Regions from separate parts of the Enterocloster bolteae genome, predicted to be linked through region 1. Evidence: predicted binding sites of a transcription regulator. Region 1 holds the regulator's gene; each other region holds the start of a gene.
What was found. The regulator Rex, encoded in region 1, represses fermentation and respiration genes when NADH is low (regulators of the CRP and FNR family bind a similar motif). The targets are predictions, from matches to a motif close to ATTGTTAANTANTTAACAAT.
Positions count from the first base shown of each region.

Region 2: the regulator Rex is predicted to act here: its motif matches at 4,939-4,958, upstream of CGC65_RS17035 (Zn-dependent hydrolase).
Region 3: the regulator Rex is predicted to act here: its motif matches at 1,995-2,014, upstream of adhE (bifunctional acetaldehyde-CoA/alcohol dehydrogenase).

Region 1 covers NZ_CP022464.2:2,881,106-2,889,379, forward strand. Annotated here, with positions in the region: gene CGC65_RS13380 (DUF819 family protein) at 1-523, shown strand, start outside; gene CGC65_RS13385 (MalY/PatB family protein) at 631-1,788, shown strand; gene CGC65_RS13390 (M20 metallopeptidase family protein) at 1,827-3,023, shown strand; gene CGC65_RS13395 (MFS transporter) at 3,020-4,276, shown strand; gene CGC65_RS13400 (hypothetical protein) at 4,482-4,718, opposite strand; gene abc-f (ribosomal protection-like ABC-F family protein) at 4,741-6,693, opposite strand; gene CGC65_RS13410 (redox-sensing transcriptional repressor Rex) at 6,857-7,519, shown strand; gene acpS (holo-ACP synthase) at 7,540-7,959, shown strand; gene CGC65_RS13420 (bifunctional ADP-dependent NAD(P)H-hydrate dehydratase/NAD(P)H-hydrate epimerase) at 7,919-8,274, shown strand, end outside.
Region 2 covers NZ_CP022464.2:3,620,135-3,628,408, forward strand. Annotated here, with positions in the region: gene CGC65_RS17015 (nitroreductase family protein) at 51-572, opposite strand; gene CGC65_RS17020 (electron transfer flavoprotein subunit alpha/FixB family protein) at 614-1,597, opposite strand; gene CGC65_RS17025 (electron transfer flavoprotein subunit beta/FixA family protein) at 1,598-2,392, opposite strand; gene CGC65_RS17030 (NAD(P)/FAD-dependent oxidoreductase) at 2,416-3,576, opposite strand; gene CGC65_RS17035 (Zn-dependent hydrolase) at 3,619-4,854, opposite strand; gene CGC65_RS17040 (PucR family transcriptional regulator) at 5,069-6,757, opposite strand; gene CGC65_RS17045 (M20 family metallo-hydrolase) at 6,852-8,093, opposite strand; gene CGC65_RS17050 (hypothetical protein) at 8,141-8,274, opposite strand, start outside.
Region 3 covers NZ_CP022464.2:6,542,235-6,550,508, forward strand. Annotated here, with positions in the region: gene adhE (bifunctional acetaldehyde-CoA/alcohol dehydrogenase) at 1-1,905, opposite strand, end outside; gene CGC65_RS30545 (ISL3 family transposase) at 2,304-3,485, shown strand; gene metK (methionine adenosyltransferase) at 3,724-4,911, opposite strand; SAM riboswitch class I at 5,027-5,173, opposite strand; gene CGC65_RS30560 (5'-nucleotidase C-terminal domain-containing protein) at 5,269-7,113, opposite strand; gene CGC65_RS30565 (transglutaminase domain-containing protein) at 7,300-8,274, opposite strand, start outside.

The DNA of each region.
Region 1 (8,274 bases):
GGATCTGTTCATGATTATGGGTGTGGGCCTTGTGATTGTGGCGTTCGGCTTCCATATGGGCGACTTTTTAGGAGCGCTGATACCCGCAGTGCCCGCCCAGGTATGGCTGTATCTTATGGTGACAGCCATCGGCGTCATCATCGGCACCACCACGGAATTCGGCTATATAAACGGTCTGGAGCTGATAGGAGGAACGCTGGCTATCTTTGCCCTTTCCGTATCATCCTCCAATGTGGACTTAAGGAGCTTTGCCAATGCAGGCGTATTCTTCCTGTCCGGCGTGACTGTGCTTCTGATACATGTAATCATCATGTTCCTGGTGGCAAAGCTTATGAAGGTAGATTTGTGTACACTGGGAATTGCAAGCATCGCCAATATCGGCGGCGTGTCGTCGGCACCGGTGGTTGCGGCTGCTTATGGTAAATCCTATCAGTCTATCTCCGTTATCATGGCAGCTATCGGCTCCATGATTGGAACCTTTGTGGGCCTGGGCATGTGTAACCTGCTGCTTATGATGGGGTAGACAAGAGAGGGGGCCTGAGGGTATGATAGATACCATCAGGCGGGACGCATCCTGCGGGTATGCGTCCCAATAAATGATAAGTAACTAAGAAAGGTTGGTAAGGAAACATGTATGATTTCGACAGGACATTTGACAGACATAATACGGAGGTAATTAAGTGGGACCGGCTGGAAAAAGATTTTGGCCGGAAGGATCTGATTCCCTTTGGAATCGCGGACATGGACTTTGAGACACTGCCGGAGATCACCCGGGCCATGACGGAGAGGGCAAAGCATCCGACCTATGGGTATACGTTCCCGTCGGAGGGGTACTACGAGAGCTTTATTGAATGGAACAGAACGCGCAATCACTTTGACATAAAGAGGGAGGAGCTGATTACTATTCCAGGCGTTGTCTGCGCATGTTCCTTCATCATCTATGCACTGACGGAAAAAGGGGACAAGGTGATGGTAAACACGCCTGTTTACGACCCGTTTTTTAAGGTGATTGAGCAGCAGGAGAGGACCCTGGTGACCTCATCCCTGAAGCTTGAACATGGACGGTATGAAATGGATTTTGAGGACATGGAGGAGAAATTCAAGGAGGGGGTTAAGCTCTTCATCCTTTGCAGCCCCCATAACCCGGTGGGCCGTGTGTGGACCATGGAGGAGCTGACCAGACTCAATGATTTGTGCAGCCGCTACCATGTTCTGGTATTTTCGGACGAGATCCACTCGGATCTGGTTTTTCCGGGACACAAGCATATTCCTTACCAGACAGTGAACCAGGATGCGGCGGGGCGCAGCGTCACTGCCATGGCTCCCAGCAAAACCTTTAATATTGCCGGTCTTAAGTCCTCTGTCCTGATTATCAAGAATCCGGAACTGTATAGCAGGGTGAACAAGGTGGTCACCGCGTTTCATGTGGGAGTGGATCTGTTCGGACTTAAGGCCTTTGAGGTGGCCTACCGCCATGGGGCAGCCTATGTGGATGAGCTGAATCAGTACTTATATGAAAATGCGCAGTTTGTGGCAGAGTATGTGGCGGAGAACCTGCCTGCGGCAAAGACATATGTCCAGGATGGAACCTATCTTATGTGGCTGGGTTTTACGGCACTGGGATTAAGCCAGAAGGAACTCATGGAAAAGGTGGTAGGGGCAGGTGTGGCGCCCAATGACGGTTCCCACTATGGAATAGAAGGAAATGGATTCCTTCGTATCAATATCGGTACACAGAGAGCCATGCTTAAGGAAGGCCTTGAACGGCTGAAAACCATATTTGGCTGATGATGTGTGAGCGGATCTGAGAAAGGAAGTGTGACAGGATGCAGGGGTTACTGAATGAGGTGCAGGAATACAGGGACAGGATGGTGGAGTGGAGAAGGAATATACATTCCTGTCCTGAAACCGGATTTCATCTGCCAAAGACATCGGCCATGGTGGCGGGAGTGCTGGAGAAGCTGGGATTTCAGGTGCACACCGGATTTGCAGAAAGCGCTGTCCTGGGAATCCTGGAAACAGGCAGGCCGGGAAATACCATAGCGGTCAGGGCGGATATGGATGCCCTGGGGATGCAGGATGAGAAGGATGTGCCTTACCGCTCTGCCAGGGATGGGGTATGCCATGCCTGCGGCCACGACGTACATACAGCCCTTTTGCTGGGGCTGGCATCCTATCTTTCAGAGCACAGGGACCAGATTCCCGGCGGATGCGTCAAACTGATTTTCCAGCCTGCCGAGGAAGGTCCTGCGCCTGGCGGGGCAAAGCTCATCGTGGATTCAGGGGTGTTGGACGGCGTGGACGCCATATTCGGAGCCCACTGCCAGCCTCAATATCCGGCAGGTGTGATGGGATGCAGGTACGGAAGCTTTTTTGCCAGCGGTGATTTTTTCGAGGTAAAGCTTAAGGGAACCGGGTGCCATGCGGCTTCGCCCCATAAGGGGAAGGACCTGATATCCATTGCCATGGAGATGATTCAGGCCATACAGAATATAGGTTCCAGGGAAATACCGCCCATGAAGACAGCCGTTATCTCGGTATGCTCTATAAACGCCGGGGTACTGTCCACTAAAAATGTCCTTCCCTCAGAGCTGACCTTTGGAGGAACCTACCGGGCCCACGACGGTCAGGTGAGGGACTATATAGCAGGCAGGCTGGAGCAGATTGTAAGAGACTTAAGCCGGATGAACGAAATCACCTGTGAATTTGAGGATTCCTTTGCGTTTCCCTCCTTTGCCAATGACAGAGATATCACGGATACCATTTACCAATCCGCGGCAGAGGTATTGGGACAGGACAAGGTGATGAAGCGTCCGGAGCCTGAGATGGGATCAGAGGATTTTGCCTGGTATACCAGGAAATACAAAGGCGCCTTTTTCTTCTTCGGAGTGAAGAATGAGGAGAAAGGACTGACTGCCAGTCTGCATAATCCCAGATTTGATATTGATGAGGATGCCATGGTTCCGGCTTTGGCTGTCTATATTAACACACTGTACCATCTTCTGGAAAGGCAGGATGTATGAGCGCGAAAGACAATGCAGCAGTAGAAATGACAGAAGTGAAAAAAACAGAATCAGAAATGAAAAACAGGTCCATGGTGCTGTGGGCAATCCTGAGCCTTTCCATGGCCAATGCCCTGGTAGGAACTGGCATATCGCCTGCCCTGGGTGTCATACGCCAGAGTTTTCCGGATGCGCCCGGAGTGCTGGTGCAGATGATAGTGTCCCTGCCGTCCCTGATGGTAATTGCCGTGGCCATTCCCTTTGCATGGCTCAGCAGACGCTATTCTGTCCGGAAGCTCTGCGCTGCGGGACTGGTCCTGTTTCTGGCCGGCGGCCTTATGGGCGGTCTGGCTTCCGGAATTTATACCCTGGTCCTGACCAGAATCCTGATTGGAGCCGGATATGGGCTGATGATGCCCCTGTCAGTGGGGCTGCTGTCCTATTTCTTCACCAGGGAGGAACAGCACCGCTTAAATGGCGGCATTGTCATCTGGTCCAGTGTCTCATCCATCATATGCATGGTGCTGGCCGGGTACCTGGCTGCCATATCCTGGCGGGCGGTGTTTCTGGTGTATCTGTTTGGAATACCATGTCTGTGGCTGTGCCTTAAGCATATTCCTGATGTGACGGTCACCGGCGCCGGGGGAGCAGCGGGAGATGACAGGGCGCGCCGGGCCAGGGGGAATCTTGGCGTCATCAGGAAAACATGGGTCTATGGGGCCGGAACCTTTGTGGTGTTTGTAGGTTATTTTGCCATACTGAACAACTGTTCCTCCATCATTCTGTCGGAGGGCCTGATCAGCGGGGAAAAGGTGGGGATCATCATGTCCTTCCAGACTGTAAGCTCCCTGGTGACAGGGCTTTACATAGGAAAGCTTAAGAAACTCCTGGGAAGGTATATGGGCACCTTCATATGGCTGTGCTCCATTGGGGGACTGCTGTCCCTGTACGCGAAGAACAGTCTGGCATTGACCATGCTGGGACTGGTTCTGTTTGGAATTGCCCTTGCCTCGGCAGTGGGAACCTTTAACGCGGAGGCGTGTATTGCCTGTGAGAGGGATGAGTCCCTGGCGGCAGGCTCTGTCATCATGTTCATGAGAAGCCTGGGACAGTTTTCCTCACCCCTGGTACTGGGATTTATGGCCCGGACTGCGGGAGCTTCGGATATACGCTTCCCATATGAGGGCGCGGCCCTGCTGTCTGTTGTCATGATGGGGGTGTTCTGGGTAAACGGGCTGGTGAGAAGCAGCCTGAAAAAACAGGCGGCCTGCTGAAACCAAAATTTAGCCCGGAGTCCAGCACGGGATTCGGCCCGGGGTTCAGCCCGGATTTCAGCCCAGGGTTCAGCCCGGATTTCAGCCCAGGGTTCAGCCCGGAGTTCTGCCATGATATAAAAAGCTCCCTCCATGAGAGACAGAGAAACGTGTCTTTCATAAGGGAGCTTGTTTTGTAGTTATACAGTGAACCGGGTTCCCGCTGTCACAGCTCATCCCCTGCATCCCCGTCCTCATCCATGCCTTCCGGGGGATCGGATGGTTTCAGCACCCTGGTCATAAGACCCATGGCGTACATTACGATGGGAATGAACACCAGGGAGAAGATAACCGCCATGAGATAATTCTTCGGCGCGCCCATGACAGCCAGCACAATGGCCAGAATAAACAGTCCTGCCAGCAGGACGGCCCCCAAGAGGGCAAATATACGTTTCAGTTTCATTGAACAGCTCCTTTCTGCGGCATCAGGCCTCCTCGGCCAATTCTTCCCAGCTCTGGTACAGCTTTTCCAGCTGTCCGGCTATTTCCTCTTTTTCCTTATTCAGTTCCATAAGCCGGGGCACATCGGTGTACACCTCTTCCAGGGTGAGGAGGGCGTCGATCTCGCTGTCCCTGGTCTCCAGGGCGTGAATGGACTCCTCTGTTTTTCTGAGCTCGTTCTGAATCCTGCGTATACGGGCCTGTTCTTCCTTCTGGGCTTTCCATTCCAGCTTCAGGTCGTTTGGGGAACCCTGGGACGGCCGGTCCGGGGACTGGGAGGAACCGGACACTGCGGATGTACGGCTGTTCCTGGCTGCAAACGCGGCTTCCACCACATCCTTTTTCTCCAGATAATAGTCATAGCTGCCGATATAGTTAATCAGGGACTGTCCGGTCAAGTCCAGAATTCTGGTGGCTGTGCGGTTGATGAAATACCGGTCGTGGGATACATAGAGTACAGTTCCGGTGTAACGGCACAGGGCGCTTTCCAGGATTTCCTTGGAGGTGATGTCCAGATGGTTGGTGGGCTCGTCAAGGAGCAGGAAATTGGCGTCGGAAAGCATCAGCTTGGCCAGGGAGACCCGGCCCCGCTCGCCGCCGCTTAAATCGCGGATCAACTTGAACACATCATCCCCTGTAAAGAGAAAGGACGCCAGGGTGTTGCGGATCTGGGTATTGTTCATGCTGGGATAGGTGTCCTGGATTTCGTCAAACAAGGTCTTATCCATATGAAGGACCTGGTGTTCCTGGTCGTAGTAGCCGATGTGCACCTTGGAGCCCAGACGTATCTCGCCGGCATCGGCGGGCAGCAGCTGGTTGATGATTTTAAGGAGAGTGGTCTTGCCGGTGCCGTTGTTGCCGATGATGGCCACCCGTTCCCCGCGCTTGATTTCAAAATTTACGTCTGTGAACAGGGTCTGGCTGTCAAAGGACTTGCTCAGGCCGGTAACGGTAAGCACATCCTTGCCGCTTTCCACATCCGGCTCCAGCCGGATATCCATGGAGTCGTCGATGTCTATGGGCTTTTCCAGCCGGTCGATTTTATCCAGCATCTTTTCCCGGCTCTCGGCCCTGCGGATGGATTTTTCCCGGTTAAAGGATTTAAGCTTGGCAATGACGGCCTCCTGGTGCCTGATTTCCTGCTGCTGATTTAAGTATGCCCGGATTCTGGCGTCCCGAAGCATGGCTTTTTTGTCGCTGTAGGCCGTGTAATTGCCGCTGAACACGGTCCCGGTTCCATTGTCCAGCTCCACGATTTTTGTCACCACCCGGTCCAGGAAATAGCGGTCATGGGCAACGATGATTACGCTGCCGCTGTAGGTCTTAAGGTATGTCTCCAGCCAGGCGATGGATTCCATATCCAGGTGGTTGGTGGGCTCGTCAAGGAGCAGGATGTCAGGCTTGGTCAGCAGAAGCTTGCCCAGGGATACGCGGGTTTTCTGGCCCCCGGACAGGGCGTTGATGGGCTTTGAAAATTCCTCCTCGGCAAAGCCAAGGCCCTTTAATACGCCGGTGATTTCACTGCGGCAGGCATAACCGCCCTCCAGCTCAAACTGGTGGGTCAGGCGGCTGTATTCCTCCAGCATGTTTTCTAAACCTTCGCCGGACGCGCTTTTCATATCCAGTTCCAGGGAGCGGATGCGTTCTTCCATCTGAAGGATGGGGCGCTTGACCTCCAGCAGGGCGTCGTGGATGGTGCTCTCGCTGTCCAGGTCCTGGTGCTGGGCCAGGTAGCCGATGGAGGCCCCTTTGCTCAGGGCCACGCACCCCTCGTCACAGGCCAGTTCCCCGATGATGATTTTGAGGAGAGTGGACTTGCCGGCGCCGTTGATTCCGACAATGGCTGCCTTTTCATGGTCCTCCAGGTGGAAGGAAACCTGCTTTAATATATGTTTCTCTCCAAATGATTTGCTTATATTGCTGCATGATAAAATCATGGTAAACTCCTTTAAAAACGACATATTTAGCTCTCCCAAGTATAATATACGGAGACGATTTTTTCAAGAACATATGTAAACGGTTTGACATTTTTTTGACGTGTGTTTATAATAGAACTATTAAGGTTTTGACAGAATTGCACAATGGGAAGGTGGATACATCATGGAACGCAAGGAGATTTCGAAGGCAGTCATATCCAGGCTGCCCCGTTATTACCGTTATTTAGGTGAATTAATAGAGGAAGGTGTGGAGCGCATATCCTCCAATGAGCTGAGCGCCAGAATGAAAGTGACCGCGTCTCAGATCCGTCAGGATCTGAATAATTTCGGCGGATTCGGCCAGCAGGGCTACGGTTATAATGTTAAGTACCTCTATTCAGAGATCGCCAAAATACTTGGGATTGACAGACAGCACAATGTGATCATCATCGGAGCAGGAAACCTGGGACAGGCCATTGCCAACTATACGAATTTTGAGCGCAGGGGCTTTGTTATCAGGGGAATGTTTGATATTAACCCCAAACTGATCGGCCTGGTCATCAGAGGGATTGAGATTCGCTCCGTGGATGATTTGGAAACGTTTATCAGGGAGAATGAGATTCAGATTGCTGCTCTGACCATCCCGAAGACAAAGGCGCCGGAGATTGCGGACCGCCTGGTAAACGCGGGAATCAGGGCTATCTGGAATTTTGCCCATACGGATTTGGTGGTACCGGAGGATGTGGTGGTGGAGAATGTGCACCTGTCCGAGAGCCTGATGCGTCTTTCCTACCGGGTCAGCAGCATGTATGACCTGCAGGAGGAGAAAAAGAACGCGTTAAAGTAAATGTTTAGGAAGACAGCACCATGATACTTGGAGTTGGAACAGATTTAATTGAAATCAGACGCATGGAAAAAGCCTGTAAAAAGGATTATTTTGTGGTGCGTACATTTACGGATATGGAAAGCCGGCAAGCAAAGGGGTCCGCCTCTAAGCTGGCCGGCTCTTTTGCTGTGAAGGAAGCGGTTGCCAAGGCTTTGGGGACAGGGTTTCGGACCTTCATGCCCATCGACGTGGAGGTGCTCAGGGATGATATGGGAAAACCCTATGTCCGCCTTTACAGAGGGGCCCTTAAGCGGTTTCAGGAGATGGGAATGGAGCGTCTGGAGGTGTCCATCACCAATACAAGGGAATACGCCATGGCGTTTGCAGTGGGAGAAGGAAGGATAAAGGAGGTACAGCCAAATGAGGATGCTGGTAACGGGAAAACAGATGAAGGCCATTGACGCATACACCATCCACACCATAGGAATCCCCTCCCTGGTCCTGATGGAGCGGGCAGCTCTTAAGGTGGCCCTGGCAGCGGAGCGCCTGTGGGAAAAGGGGGATGTAATCTGGGCGGTGTGCGGCACCGGCAACAACGGGGCCGACGGTGTGGCGGCAGCCAGAATGCTTCATCTAAAAGGATATCCGGTGCGTGTATTTCTGGTGGGAAATCCGGATAAGGGAACAGAGGAATTCAGGACGCAGCTTAAGATTGCAGGCAACGTGGGACTTTTCACTCTGCCGTGGCAGGAGGGGGAGAAGGAAGAATGCGGCCT
Region 2 (8,274 bases), 740 kb from region 1:
GCTTCTTCCTTCTGTCTGTTTACACGCTGACAGCTCATCTTATTCTATTTCTAATATCTTTCCCACTTTATCTTTTCCATGGGCAGCTCATCCAATTGATGGGCAGGCGCCTCTGCATCCGGCATTCCAAGGGTAAGGATGGCTTCCAGCTTATAATTTTCCGGAAATCCCAGGCGTTCCCTTACATATTCCTCCGTGGTTATCTCATCCGCGTTCCTGAGCCTGCCCTGGACCCAGCAGCTGCCGATCCCCAGGCTGGATGCCATCAGATGCATGTTTGCCATGGCAACGGAACAGTCCTCAATCCACACGTCCTGCTCCTTTTCGTCGCCAATGACAACGATAGCGCACTGTGCTTCCTTCAGCATTTTCACGCCTCCCGCCCTGCATCCGGAGAGATCATCCAAGGTCTTTCTCTGGCGCACCACGATAAACTCCCACGGGCGTTTTGCCTTTCCCGACGCCGACAAAAGGCCTGCCTGAAGCACTTTCGTAAGACTTTCCTCCGGAATCTCCTCACCGCTGTAGTTCCTGATGCTGCGCCTTCTTCTCATAATCTCTAATAAATCCATGGTCTTCTTCCTTTCTGCTGCTGCATCCATATGATGCCGGCTTACAGTTTCAGATACGCTTCCAGCACATCCTTCATATCGCAGGTCATACCGTAATCCGCGATATTAAAGATCGGCGCGCTTTCATCCTGGTTGATTGCCACAAAGAGCTTGGTATCCTTAATGCCCTCCGTGTGCTGGATGGCGCCGGATACACCCAGGGAAATGCATACCTTTGGCCGTATCGTAAACCCGGTCTGTCCAATCTGATGCTCAAACGGTATAAATCCAGTGTCTGCCAGAGGCCTGGTGCCTCCGATTGCTGCTTCCAGCTTTTCAGCAAACGCTTTTAAGAGTGTAAAGTTTTCCTCGCTCTCAGCGCCGCGTCCGCCCACTACCACCACCTCTGCCGCAAGGATACTGTCCGTATCATTCATTGCAGGGGCGCTTGACATCACCTGAATCCCTGATTCAGGAAGGGTGATATCTTTGTAATATGTGACATCTGCCCTTCTGCCCTCCTGGGCCTCACAGGGGGTGTACACACCCGGCCTTACCGTCATCATCTGGGGATAAACCCCTTCCTTTGTCACGATGGTAACAAATACGTTTTCCCCAAAAGAAGGTTTGTTCTGCTTGATGAAAAAGGTCCCGTCCTCCCTGGTATCCACGGCTAATTCCGTACAGTCCGCAGTCATTCCGCAGCCAAGGCGGGCAGCCACTCTGGAAAAAACGGAGCGGCCCGTGGGGGTAGCCGGAATCAGAACACTGGACGGGTCTATGCGCTTCAGCATTTCCGCCATTGCCTGGCTTACCGCATCGTCCTGGAACAGGCAGTTCCTGTCTGTCTCAACGGCATATATCTCGTCAAACCCAAGCTGTTCCAGCTGGGCCACCAAAGCCTTGCAGTCCTCAGCCAGGACAGCGGCCTGTATCTTTTCTCCGGTGGTCTCTTTGATACAATGAGCTGCGCGGACCAGTTCTGCCACAACGGGTTCTAAGTTCCCATTATAATTCTCTGCAAAAACACAAATTCCGTTCGCCATCTATTCCTTTCCTTTCTCAATCTCAATCAGTTCCTTGAGCTTGGCTGCCAGTTCCTCCGGAGTACCGGAAAGCATCTGGGCTCTCCTGGTACTCTCAGGCTGAAATGAATCCGTCACCATTGTGGGAGATCCCGGAAGTCCAATCTCATCCGCCGCCATCTTAAGGTCTGCATTGGTATATACCTCCAAGGGCTTGTTTTTGGCAGCCCTCTTGGAACGCAGGGTCGCCAGACGCGGTTCATTGCTTCCGAAGCACACGCTCACCAGCGCGGGCAGGGCCGCCTTAATCTTCCACTCCATACCCTGGTACTTTTTCACAGCCGTGATACAGTCCTTGTCATCCTCATCATATGAGAGTCCCTGTATTTCAGCCACATGGGGGATGCCCATGTATTCCGCCACCATGGCTCCCACCTGTCCGGTGGCGCCGTCAGCAGACAATGCGCCGCTTAAAATCAGGTCGAATTTCCCGTATTTCTCAATGCTTCTTGCCAGCACCTTGGCTGTGGCAATGGTATCTCCTCCGGCAAGGCACCGGTCTGTGATGAGACAGCTCTCATCACAGCCCAGGGCCATAGCGTCCCTTAATGCTTTCTCCGCGTCAGTGGGGCCCATGGTGAACACGGCCACCTTACCGCCGGTCTGCTCCTTTAAGACCATGGCGGCCTCTATGGCGTTCAGGTCCGCAGGATTGATCATGCCTTCTGAACTGGAACGGATCAGGGCATGGGTTTCTGGGTCAACGGAAACATCGTTGGAAACAGGAACCTGTTTTATAAGAACCGCTATATCCATATTTTCTCCTCTCCGCCGCTTTCTTATTTTAACAGACGCTCAAACGCCCAGTCTTCCAATAATGGTGTCTTTTCTCCGCGCATAATGAATTTTGCAAGGTCTCTGCTGGCGGCAGGTGCCTCGATAACGCCGTTCCCGCCGTAACCGGTTGCCAGGATATAGCCCTCCACCGGTGTCTCTCCCAGAATCGGAAGGAAATCCTTTGGCTCCGCACGGTATGAAAGCCAGGATGATACCAGTCCGCTGTCCACGATTCCCGGTACCCTGCACTCTAACTGATCTAACAGGAAGTCAATGAAGTAATCATCGGTTCCGCCTGTGGCCGGAAGTTTGTCCGGATCCCACTGGCCTGCGTGCATAGGATTGCTTAAATCCATGGAAAGATGGGACTTGCAGATAAAGATGTTGTCTCCTGCGCGCAGGGCGTAGAAGGCCGGGTATTTAAGCACAGGGAAGGTATAGCCTAATTTCTTGCCTGGAGGGCATAAGAAGAAGGCTTCTGCCTTTGTATGCCAGATCGGCACGTCCATGCCTACCATCTCGCCGGTAAATTTGCTCCATGGGCCGGTACAGTCCACAACATAGTCAAATTCATAATCCTGTCCGTCGTCTGTCTTAAGGCCTTTTATTTTATTGCCCTCTTTCAGAACTTCCGTCACCTTTACACCGGTCTTGATAACGCCGCCGTTTTTCTGCATCTTCTTTGCATAGGTGTTGGAGATCATGGTTCCGTCAAAGTATCCGTCATCCTGTGTGTAGCCTGCGCCCAGTATATTGTCTGTGGAGATGTCAGGAAGGATTTCCTTGATTCTGTCCTTGTCCGTTATGTACTCGCCTGTATAACCGGCTGCCTTTGCCAGGGCGATGCCTGTCTTAATGGTGGCCTCTACCTTCTCATCTGTTGCGACCACCAGAGTACCTGTTTTATCAAATCCGGCGGAACCCTTTTCCTCTGCTTCCATCTTTAAATATGACTCAAAGCCATACAGCCTTACGTCCCAATATCTGTTTCTTAAGGAATCGTCAAAGAGACATACGGTTCCAGCGGACTTTGCTGTGGAAGCTCCGCCGATGGTATCCTTCTCAAACACAATAACCTCTGCATTGTCATAAAGACTCAGATGATATCCGAGACATGTTCCGGAAATACCTCCGCCAATAATACCAATTCTTTTCTTTTCCATAACTTTACCTGCCTTTCACATTTTTATTTTTTATCACAAGTTTTATATATCATCTACACGAAGGACTGTTTCCAGCAGCACCCTGCACCCCTGTCCGATATCCCGTCCCTCTGTAAATTCATATCTGGAATGGCTGATTCCCCCCACGCTTGGCACAAATATCATGCCTGTGGGAAAGACCGTTGTCATGAGCAGCGAATCGTGGAAGGCCCCGCTTGGGACTTTCGTGTAAGGAATATCCAGTTCTTTAACAGAGGCTTCAATGGCATCCTTCACCCATTCGGTCATGGGCGCCGGCTCATGGTAGGAGAACCGGTTAAAGCTGTATTCTTCCCCCATCGCCTCACAGATTTCCCCAAGGCACTCTCTCAGCTTCTGTTCTATGGTTTCCATCACTTTCTCATCCTGGTCGCGTATCTCCAGGTGGAAGAACGCCTCTCCCGGAATCACATTCACTGAGTTGGGCACCACCTTCATGGTTCCCACGGTTGCCACTGTAAACGGATTACCGTAAGCAGCTACGATTTCCGGAACCCGGGCCACGAATCTGGCCGCAGCCACCAGCGCGTCCTTTCTGTCCTCCATCACCGTGCTCCCGGCATGGTTGGCCTCTCCCGTAATCTTGATTTCAAACCGGCTCACTCCTGCAATGGATGTCACCACACCTACGGGAATCTGCTTCTTGTGAAGGGACGCCCCCTGTTCCACATGCAGTTCCAGGAAACAGTGCACCGAGTCTTTGGACCGTCTGGCATTGCCCAGGTCAGCCACCTTTAATCCGCAGGCCTTAAGCACATCCCCTCTGGCCTGTCCGTACATATCCTGGTCCTCCTCGCTGACATGAAGGTCCTGTCCGCACATGGCTCCGCTTCCCAACATTCCGCTTCCGAACCGGAAGCCCTCCTCATCCGTGAATACCACAATCTCCAGCGGATGGCGCAGCTTTCTGCCGCTCTCAATCAGTGTCTGGCAGACCTCCAGGCCGGCTACGCAGCCCAGCGCCCCGTCATACCTTCCGCCGTCCGGCACCGTGTCCAGATGGGAGCCTGTCATGATGGCAGGCAGTGTTTTATCCTCTCCCTCCAGTCTGGCAATCAGGTTTCCGGCAGCATCCATCTCAGGTTCTATTCCCAGCTTCCGGAAATAGTCCATGAAGATCTCCCGTCCCTTCCTGTCCTCCGGCGAATATGCCATGCGGGTGAATGTTCCGTCTTCCTGGGCTCCGCATTGGTACAGCTCTTCCAGCCGTCCGAGAACCCTGTCTAAATTGATATCCATTTAACCCCTCCTCGCTTCTATTCGTTGTCAATCTTGCACACACCGTTTATTTCTTTCCTGAACTTCTTATCTATATTGCACATTATAGATAATATTTTAACAGATTGCATCGGAGCAAACTGATAAAAATGGAGAGATAATTTATCTAGTCTGGATAAACTATCTCTCTATGGTATATTATAGGCTGAATTCTCACAGCCACAAACCCCTGCTGCTATATAAAATCCTTGTTGTAATTCTCTATCATCTTATACACTACCAGCCCAATCCGCACCGCCAGCACCTCGTTGGCATTGTCAAAATCAATCCCGGTCAGCTTCTCTATTTTTTCAATGCGGTAAACCGCTGTCTTATAGTGAACATAAAGATCCTGGGCCGTCTTGGAAAGGTTCAGATTCCGGTCCAGATACGCCCTCAGGGTCGTAATCAGATCATCCCTCTGGGGTTTCTTATAGTTATAAAGCTTCTGAAGCCCTTCCGGCACATACTCCAACAGCATGGAAGGGTCGCTTAACTGGCACAGCAGCTTAAATATGCCCAGGTCCGCAAACAGCATAACCTGGGGGCCTCCGTCCTCCGGCGTCTCTCCCGCCACATCCACGAACATGAACGCCTCGTTGGCTTCTTTAAAGCTCTCCGGAAGATTGATGATGCCGTCCACCACTCTGCCTGCTCCCGCTTTGATTTTAAGATACTTGTTATATCTGGCCACGTCCGCCTGAACCTGTTCCGCTATCTTTTTGATGCTTTTGCGGTATTCCTCCTGGGTCTGTTCCCTTTCCACCTCCTGTATCACCACGATTTTATCGAGATCGTTATGTATTTTGGCTTTGGATATACGGCTTCGGATTAAATCGCTTAAGACATCAATATCTTTTACCTTTGCCTTAAAGTCTCCCCTGGCCATGCTTTCATTTGTCATGCCGAATACAATCACACGGTAGCTGCCGTTGATGTCGACCCCCAGCAGGCTGGTATTCTTCTGGAGTTCTCCCATGGAATGGATTTTTCCATTGAGAATATTGTGTATAATATCATTCTGGAACTTCTTCTCCAGCTCCGTAACCGCGTACTGTCTGGAAAACTCAAAGCGCAGGGCCGTAATGGCGCTCTCTGCAGCTATGCAGTCCATGGTCCCAAAGGGCTGGTTTAACTCTGTCACCACCAGGTATATCTTCTCCCGGAAACTCATCTTCACCTGGATCAGGCACTGGGGGACCTCTCCCTTCTGCCTCATATAGGTGTAATTGGAATAAGTGCCCGGATCAAACGGCACCGCGTCCCTGCTGACGGCGAACTCCCTTGGCGCCTGGTCCGTAGCCGCCAGGCAGGTCAGGTTCTGGTTGTATACGGCTACCGGGTTGCGGATCAGCTTGGAGAGCACATCCAGTATCTCATCCACACCTTTTCCTGTGGAATCAGGAGCTATGGCAAGGGCTGCGAAATTGTCGTGGGTTGTCTTAAAATACTTAAGCCTGGTAACCTCCTCGTTAAAAAGCCGTTCCATGATCAGACTCATGACATCCCGGAAGGAAACCTCGAACGGCACCTCCAGAACCGGAATGTTATGTTCCTGGGCAAACGCGAACAGCAGTTCAATCTTGGTGTCCGCATTCTCCACCTTCCTGCCCCGCTTTAACACAAGGGCACTGACACTCTTTCTGCTCAGCTCGTTAATATACGTGCGGAATTCATCTACCGTACAGGATCTGAAAGCGTACAGACCTGTCAGAAGTACCTCCCCGCCGTCAATAAACTTTACGATGTCCGGCGCCTCAATGATTGTCACACCCTTAATTTCCTTGTCCAGTCCCCTGTCGCCTGCAAGTACCTTGATATCCTTCATTTCCTCTGCCAAAAGAAGTTCTCTTACTGTTAATCCCATCTTTTTCCTCACCGCCATCATTTGTCCTGCCAACACTACCTCCTAATTATAGCACAAACAGACACAGACGTATAATAAAATATCACGTCTGTGTCCTTTTGCTATTTATATGCTATTTCATGACCTTTTCTTTTGCCAGCTTCTCCATAACCACTGCCGCTTTGGCCAGGTCGCTGTACTTGGTGAACTCAACCGGGCAATGGCTCCGTCCGTCCTTGCTCGGCACAAACAGCATGACTGTGGGAAGTACCTGGCCGATTTCCAGGGCATCATGGCCTGCGCCGCTTAACATCCTCTTGCAGCTGTAGCCCCGCTCCCCGCATTCTTTCTCCATGATATCCAGCATTTCCCCTGAAAGCTCCACAGGAGTTATGGTCAGTTTGTTCTCCATGTCAAAACTGCCGCCATACTCACCAACCGCCCGTTCAAGAGCCTTTCTGATCCTGTTTGTAATATCATTTATATTGTCGTTATTTCTGGAGCGGATATCCACTGTGAACTCCGCTGTATCCGCCACAATGTTCATCCCGCCCGGTATGGTGTTCACATATCCCACCGTAGCAACGGTTCCGTCCGCTTTTTCCCTGGCCCAGTCAGCAATTCTTGAGATAACCTTTGCCGCCGCGTCCACCGGGTCCATCCTCATATCCATGGGTGTGGTTCCTGCATGGTCGGCCCTTCCGTGCACCGTCACCATGTAGCGCTGAATGCCTACGATACAGTCTACCAGTCCAAGCTCTGTGCCTTCCGTATCCAGGACCGGTCCCTGCTCGATATGCGCCTCCAGGAAGCAGCCGATTTTTCCGTCTTCCCAGACAGCTTCTTTGATCCGCTCCGGATCCATGCCGTATTCCTTCATGGCCTCATAGATGGATATACCGTCTTTGTCACGGAATTTCTTCATATAGTCCACATCCCTGTGGCCAAGGATGGCTCCCGAACCAAAATAGCCGGTTCCAAACCGTGTTCCCTCTTCGTCACAGAATCCAACCACCACGAAATCTCTCTTAGGCCTGATTCCTTCTTCTAAAAGGAGACGTGCCACTTCAATGGCGCAGATGACGCCTGCTATCCCATCATAGTCTCCGCCGTTATATACAGAATCATAGTGGGAGCCCATCATGACACAGGGTAATTCGGAGTCCTCACCCTTTAATACCCCAATCACATTGCCGGCAGCGTCTTCCCTCACATCAAGTCCGCTCTCCGTCATCAGCTCCTTTAAATACTCTACGGCCTTCCTGGCCTCTTTTGTGAACGGCAGCCTGGTGCAGCCGTTTCCCGGTGTTGCCGTAAACTGTTTTAAATGCTCCAAATCCCTGGCAATCCTGCCTGTAATCTCCTCAATCACCATTAGTAAACCCTCTCTATTCTTTTTTAGAAACCAACTTGGGTTTCCTCTTATTTCTTTCTGTCTAATACATATACCTTAAACGGCGAGTACAGCATAGCCGCCACCAGCAGGATAAATCCCAACAGGCATGCCCCGTCTCCCTGCATCTTAAGTCCTGTCAGTATCAGGGCAAAGGCCGCCA
Region 3 (8,274 bases), 2.9 Mb from region 1:
CAGCGCGTAATCTGCCAGAGGATACTTGATACCGGTCTCCTGGTCTGTGATAACGGCGAAAGGAGTAACCTCGGAACCTGTACCGGAAGAAGTAGGAACAGCAATGAAATATGCTTTCTCGCCCATCTTCGGGAAGGTATATACACGTTTCCTGATATCAATGAAACGCATAGCCATATCCATGAAATCCACTTCCGGATGCTCATACAGCACCCACATAATCTTACCTGCGTCCATAGCAGAACCGCCGCCCATGGCCAGGATTACATCCGGCTCAAATTCTCTCATAAGCTTGGCGCCGGCCTGTGCATTAGCCAGTGTTGGGTCAGGCTGTACATCGGAGAATACAGTATATGTGATTCCCATTTCATTGAGACGGTCTGTAATGGCATGGGTGTATCCGTTCTTATACAGGAAGGAGTCTGTTACGATGAACGCCCTCTTCTTGCCTAAAACATCCTTCAGCTCTTGTAATGCTACAGGCAGACAGCCTTTCTTAAAGTAAACCTTCTCAGGTGCACGGAACCACAGCATGTTCTCTCTCCTTTCAGCAACGGTCTTAATATTCAGTAAGTGCTTAACTCCAACATTCTCAGATACGGAGTTGCCGCCCCAGGAACCGCAGCCCAGTGTTAAGGACGGAGCTAACTTGAAGTTATACAGGTCACCGATACCGCCGTGGGAAGAAGGAGTGTTGATTACGATACGGCAGGTCTTCATTCTTGCTGCATGCTTTAAAATCTTCTCTTCTTCATTTACATTCACATACAGGGATGAGGTATGGCCGTAGCCTCCGTCTGCCACCAGACGCTCTGCCTTATCCAGAGCCTCGTCAAACGTCTTAGCCTTGTACATAGCCAGTACAGGAGACAGTTTCTCATGGGCAAACTCTTCGCTGATATCCACAGACTCAACTTCGCCAATCAGAATCTTGGTATCCTCCGGAACCTCAACGCCTGCCAGCTTGGCAATGGTTGCTGCCTTCTGTCCCACAATCTTGGCGTTCAGGGCGCCGTTAACAATGATGGTCTTGCGCACCTTATCAATCTCGCCCGGCTTTAAGAAATAGCAGCCTCTGTATTCAAATTCTTTTCTTACTTCGCTGTAAATGGATTCCATGACTGTCACGGACTGCTCGGAAGCACAAATCATACCGTTGTCAAATGTCTTGGAATGAATGATGGAGTTAACCGCCATCTTAATATCTGCTGTGTCGTCGATGATAACCGGTGTATTGCCGGCGCCAACGCCCAGAGCAGGCTTTCCTGAAGAATAAGCAGCCTTAACCATGCCGGGACCGCCTGTTGCCAGAATCAGATCCGCATCCCTCATAACCTCATTGGTCAGTTCCAGTGAAGGAACATCAATCCATCCGATAATGCCCTCCGGTGCGCCGGCCTTCACTGCCGCGTCCAGAACCACCTTGGCCGCTGCGATAGTACAGTTCTTAGCACGGGGATGTGGGGAAATGATGATTGCGTTCCGTGTCTTTAAGGCAATCAGTGTCTTAAAGATAGCTGTGGAAGTAGGATTAGTGGTAGGAATAACAGCTGCAATCAGACCGATTGGCTCGGCAATTTTCTTAATGCCGTATTCCTTATCTTCCTCAATCACACCAACTGTCTTGGTATCCTTGTATGCGTTATAGATATACTCTGCAGCGTAGTTGTTTTTGATGACCTTATCTTCAACCACGCCCATGCCGGTCTCTTCTACTGCCATCTTTGCAAGTGGAAGACGCATCTTGTCGGCTGCGCTTGCTGCTGCAAAAAAGATTTTGTCTACCTGCTCCTGTGTAAAGGTAGAAAAAGCTTTCTGCGCTTCGCGCATTGCATTCATTTTTGCATTCAGTCCGTCTACGCTGTCAATGATTTCCGGAACAACCTGCTCGATTTTCTTTGCCATTTCCTTATCCTCCATTTTCCTTGTGTTTGAATCAGTACATTTAGGCTGTACCTGCCTGTCAAGTCATTTTAAATTGTTACTCAATTGCTATTGATAATTAATTAACAATCTCACTGTTTGCATTATAAACCTTCGTTAAAAAAATGTCAATATATAAATGAAAGATTTTATAATTTTTTTTAGGGGGGAACCAGGGCAATCCTCAGACAAGAAAACAGCTATCCCCTATTGCCATAGAAGATAGCTGTAACTAAAAATCGGTTCTATACTGAATGTTGGGGTGTGCTGAAAAGCACACTTCCAACATTCTTTTCGTTGTAATAAAATACATCTATAAGAAGCCTCCTAAACACATTATCCCGACCAAAGTTTAATGTTACGGAGGTGACCCCTTATAGATGTACCCTAATTATACCAAGGCCTTCCTTAACTTGGAAGGTGTTTTTATTAAAAAAGTGGTTCAGGCAGACTCTTTCATTAAAATTTTCATCCAGTCCCAACCGGTAGAACAGACTTGTCCCTGCTGTGGGGCTAAAACTAAACGGATTCATGATTACCGTTTACAAGAAGTCCAGGACATTCCCTTACTGGGAAAACAAGTAATCCTGCTCCTTCGCAAACGCCGCTACCTCTGCCCATACTGCCGCAAACGGTTCACGGAACCCTATTCGTTCCTCCCCAGCTACCACCGCAGGACCCGCAGACTGGCATTTTACATTGTCTCCCTGCTCCGGCAGACCTTTTCCTTAAAACAGATTGCAGAGCTTACCGGTGTTTCCGTCCAGACGGTCTGCCGCCTTCTGGACACGATTTGCTATCCTCCGCCTGACCAGCTTCCACAAGCGCTTTCCATTGACGAATTCAAAGGCAATGCTTCTACCGGTAAATATCAGTGCATTCTGGTTGATCCGAAAAAGCGCCGGATCCTCGACATTCTCCCGGATCGGACCCAGAGCCATCTGGCTGATTATTGGCGGAACATTCCCAGGAAAGAACGCCTGAAGGTAAAGTTCTTCGTCTGCGATATGTGGCGCCCCTACACCGAACTTGCACAGACCTTCTTTCCAAACGCTACAATCATCGTGGATAAATATCATTTCATCCGGCAGATGACATGGGCGATTGAAAATGTACGCAAACGGCTGCAGCGCTCCATGCCGGTTTCTCTGCGTAAGTATTATAAACGCAGCCGGAAACTCATTCTGACCCGCTATAAAAAGCTGAAAGATGAGAACAAACAGGCCTGTGATTTAATGCTTCACTATAGCGAGGATCTGCGTCTGGCACACCGCATGAAAGAGTGGTTTTATGATATCTGCCAGATGGAAGCGTATCGTCAGCAGCAGAGGGAATTTGATGACTGGATTGCGAATGCACAGAGCTGTGGGATCAAGGAATTTGAGGCCTGTGCTAAGACCTACAGGGCCTGGCGAAAAGAAATTCTGAATGCCTTTAAATACGGGTTGACAAATGGTCCCACAGAAGGATTTAACAACAAGATAAAGGTATTAAAACGGAGCAGCTACGGAATCCGGAATTTCAAACGGTTCCGAACCCGGATACTTCACTGTACATCATAGGATAAAAAGGTCGGTAATGCGGAGGCTTATTTGGCATGCCCAAAATCAGTAAAACCTGGAACTAAACATAAAAAGGGCCCTTTTCATAGAATTGGGGCGGGATTTTAACAAATCCCACCCCAACTATTGACAAAGAGCCTAAAAATCAAACATATTCCGAAGCTCTAATCATTGACTCAACCGAAATCCTTTGATTACTTATTAAAATAGGGGGTTCAGTCAAATCTTAAGCGCCTTCCTATAGATAACTTTTTAACAATTCAACCTTATCCAGTCTCTCCCAAGGCAGGTCCAAATCATTGCGGCCAAAGTGACCATAAGCAGCTGTCTGCTTATAAATCGGGCGGCGCAGGTCCAGCATCTTAATGATTCCGGCCGGACGGAGATCAAAATTGGAACGGATAATGTCCACCAGCTTCTCATTGCTCAATTTACCGGTTCCGTAGGTATCCACCATGATGGAGGTAGGGTGAGCAACACCAATGGCATAGGACAGCTGAATCTCGCACTTGTCAGCCAGACCGGCCGCCACGATGTTCTTAGCAACATAGCGGGCAGCATATGCAGCAGATCTGTCTACCTTGGTGCAGTCCTTTCCGGAGAATGCGCCGCCGCCGTGGCGCGCATAACCGCCGTAGGTATCAACGATTATTTTACGTCCTGTCAGACCGCTGTCTCCCTGAGGTCCGCCGATAACAAAACGTCCTGTAGGGTTGATGAAAAACTTTGTGTTCCCATCAATCATATGCTGAGGAAGTATCTCGTCAAAGATGTATTTTTTCACATCCGCATGAATCTGTTCCTGGGTCACGCTCTCATCATGCTGTGTGGACAATACCACAGCATCCAGGCGGACCGGCTTGTCATTTTCATCATACTCCACAGTTACCTGGCTCTTGCCGTCCGGACGCAGGTACTTAAGCGTACCGTTCTTGCGGACTTCCGTAAGACGCTTAGCCAGCTTGTGGGCCAGGGAAATGGGATACGGCATAAATTCTTCTGTCTCATTGGTGGCAAAACCGAACATCATGCCCTGATCCCCTGCTCCGATAGCATCCAGTTCCTGGTCAGACATCTTGTTTTCCTTTGCCTCTAACGCCTTATTCACTCCCAGCGCAATATCCTGGGACTGCTCGTCAATGGCTGTGATAACACCGCAGGTATCGCAGTCAAAGCCGTATTTGGCACGGTCATAGCCAATCTCACGCACCGTCTCGCGCACCAGCTTCTGGATGTCCACATAAGCGTTGGTGGTTATCTCTCCCATAACCAGAACCAGTCCTGTTGTGGTGGCTGTCTCACATGCCACGCGGCTCATTGGATCCTGCTCCATCAGAGCATCCAGGATTGCGTCGGATATAGCATCGCACATTTTGTCCGGATGCCCTTCTGTTACGGACTCAGATGTAAAAAGTCTTCTCTCCATTTTAATCTCTCCTTCTTTCAGATAAATGATTAATAGCAGCTGTAACATCAACCATTTACAAAAAACAAAGTCCGCAGCAATTGCGGACTTGAAAATATCATTAAATCTTCAAATCCTCTTATTGCTCGACCAAGTATGCTCCATAGCATACTCCTCGCTCAGGCTGGCACCTTCCGGCCCTTTCGCATATCTTGCTGATATACTCAACCGGGGTTGCCGTGACTTCACAGGTCCTTTGTACCTCCATCACTCTGAATAAGGGATATTTACGAACTCTTTAATTGTAAAATGTGTTACCTTCCATATCTTATAGCAATTATATATATATGTCAATACTAAAATCCATCATTTCCTGTCTTACCTTATGGAAATCCTTCCCTGTCCCCCTGGATTTGCATACTCAGATGTCACGGAACCTCCCATTCTTCGGATATAGGAAGACAATATATCCACATCCACCATAACCTCATCCCGGATTACATTACATCCTTTAAACATGGTCATGCCGTCGCCTCCCTGTTTCAGCATATAATTATGGGACGCTACGGTATACGTCTTCTTAAGGTCAATGGGTTCTCCTCCCACTTTAATGTCCATTACCCTGTAAGCACCGGACACACCGGTGAAATTCCCCTTGTCATCCGTCTGAACGCCGGACTTAACAGATGTGTCGATGGTGTAGGTCAGACCGGAAACCTGAAGGAAACCGCCGCTCTCCTCAGGACAATTCCTGGACGCCATCTCCAGCGCATCCTTAATCTGCTGTCCCGTGGCCTCTATGACACATCCCATATTCCCATAAGGGAACACGGCCAGGGTGTCGTTATAGGTAATGTTTCCCGGCTTAATAACGCTTCGGATTCCGCCTCCATTGCTGAGCCCGATATCAGCACCCAGCTCCGCACGGTAAGCATCTGCCGTCAAATCTCCCAGATTCGTCTCAGCGTTTCTGATAATACGATTCCCCGTGGCAGGATCATTGACTGTCAGCTCATATGGCGTGGTACCCAGAACTGTCTTTAATGTCTCATTGTACTGGTTCTCGATAGACTGGATAAACTGATAGGTCCCATAGTCTGCGGCCTTTCCGTCAGGATTAATATAGCTTTTGCCGGGAATCACAATATTAAGACCCACAGGAATCACGTCCGCATTCTTTATCTTATCCAGATTGCTGTTGTAAATATCGATCCAGCGGTTATAGCTGCCCAATTCCCTCTTCGCAATCCTGCTTAAGGAATCATGTTCCTGTACCGTATACTCCCTGTCCAGGTCCGCAGCAGGCACCTCTGATACCAGCTCTGTGCGTATGGATCCATCGGCAGATATGGTCAGCTTTCCGATATGATTCAGCTTGGTCCCCGTCTGGGTCAGAACCACATTCTGTCCGTTTTTATTCTTTACGTTCTCCGACGGGACCGTCTCATGGGAATGACCGTCAATACACGCGTCAATTCCCGTGGTATTGGCAATCACACTGGCGGAGGACCATTTCTGGGTAATGCCGTTTTCCCCGAGGTGTCCCGCCAGAATCACATAATCAGCTCCCGCTGTCCTGGCTGCATCCACGCTGGCCTGCACCTGATCGTACAGCTTTTGGCCGCTCTCGTCCTCACAGAAGGAATAAATATAATTGCCCTGGCTGTCCTGGAAATATGCCGGTGTGGATTTTGTAAAGCTTTCAGGCGTGGTAACGCCTACAAAAGCCACCTGAGTAGCCCCATATGTAAACATCTTATAAGGCGCAAAAACAGGCGCGCCTGTGGCACTGTCTATAAAATTGCAGGAATAATACCCACAATTTAATTTCCCGGCCAGCGCCAGAAATCTGGACATGCCATAGTCAAACTCATGGTTTCCAGGAACTGCAAAATCATATCCCACATAGTTCATGATATCAATAAGATACCCGCCGTCTGAAAGCGTACCAATGGGCGCTCCCTGAATGGCGTCCCCTGTATCCACCAGGGTTACATACGGCGTCTGCTGCTGCATCTCCTTCTTATACAATGCCAGACCTGCATAGCCGATGTTGTCATCCACTCCGCAGTGGACATCATTGGTGTACAGCACCACGATATCCTTGTCCGCTGCCAGTGCCGTGACCGGACCGCCTGTGAGCGGCAGGCCAGCCACCGTTACAGTGGTCAGGACAATTGCAAGAAACAGGCTGCGCAGCCATTTGAAGCTCTTGTTTTTCATGATTTTCCTCCTTATTATGTTTTTCCAAAGGTTCCTGCCACCATCATATCATATTTAAGCGGATAAGTAAAAAACGCTGATAACGGTTCTGATAAAAAAATGGGGAAATCATCCTGCCTGTGGATTCTTTCCCCATTTTTTGCGTATCCTTAGTCCGCCGCCTGATTTCTGCCTCCGGCATTTCGGTTATTCACAGGCCAGCTCGCCCTCATTCGCCTCTTCCCTGCATATCTCCTGCCCGGACTGATAATCCGTCACAGCCAGCTCCATTACGGCCTGGGAATAGTTCACGGACATCCTGACATATTTTCCTTTTTCCCTGGCTGCCTCAGACGCAATGCCCGCAATCTGCTCCAGCACATCCCTGGTCAGATATCCTCCCCGCCAGTGGAATACATAATAGGGCTGTTTCTTCCTCAGCACAGCCTTAAAACGTCCCGCCACATCCTCCAACTTGGTCAGGGACAGCCTGTTTTCTTTATAATAAAACCTTCCCCCGTCTGTGCACGCAGGCACCTTATACACCAGGGGCTGATGATCCTTGAATATCATCTTGTCGTCCAGATTAAAATAATCAAACCGCTTTTGTCCATACCGTCCCAGGGAATTATCAAAGGTCGCATCCAGATGGTACCATGTGTTCTTCAATCTTACCAGATTCCATGCGTGGCGGTACCGGATTCCCCTGTCAGGAGCTGATTCACTTATGGCTATCAGACACTCCAGCCCCATCCTGTCGCACAGTATTTTCACGGTCTTGGCAATGCCTTCGCAGACGCCGATCCCCTGCTGGAGAGGCCCTATAATTTCATGGGAATACTGTTTTTTCAGCTTGTCATAGGTCACATTGGAGCAGATGAAGTCATGCACGTACTTTTCCTTTTCCTCCGGCGCCATTCCCTCTGCCTGCCGGACCAGCCGGCTTATCCTGGACTCCAGGGCTATTTTCATCTCTTTTATTTTCTTCTTCTCAAACATATATTCCGGAATCATCTGTACATACTCTGAATTCTGGGCAAACCTGTAGTGAAAGCCCTCCACATAAAATATGGCCGGATGGTCCAGGCGGAGCCGGAAAAAAATATCTGACAGCTCCTTACCATCCAAGCGCAGAACCGGAAATTCCGGCGACAGTGACTCAAATCCATCCAACATGGCCCT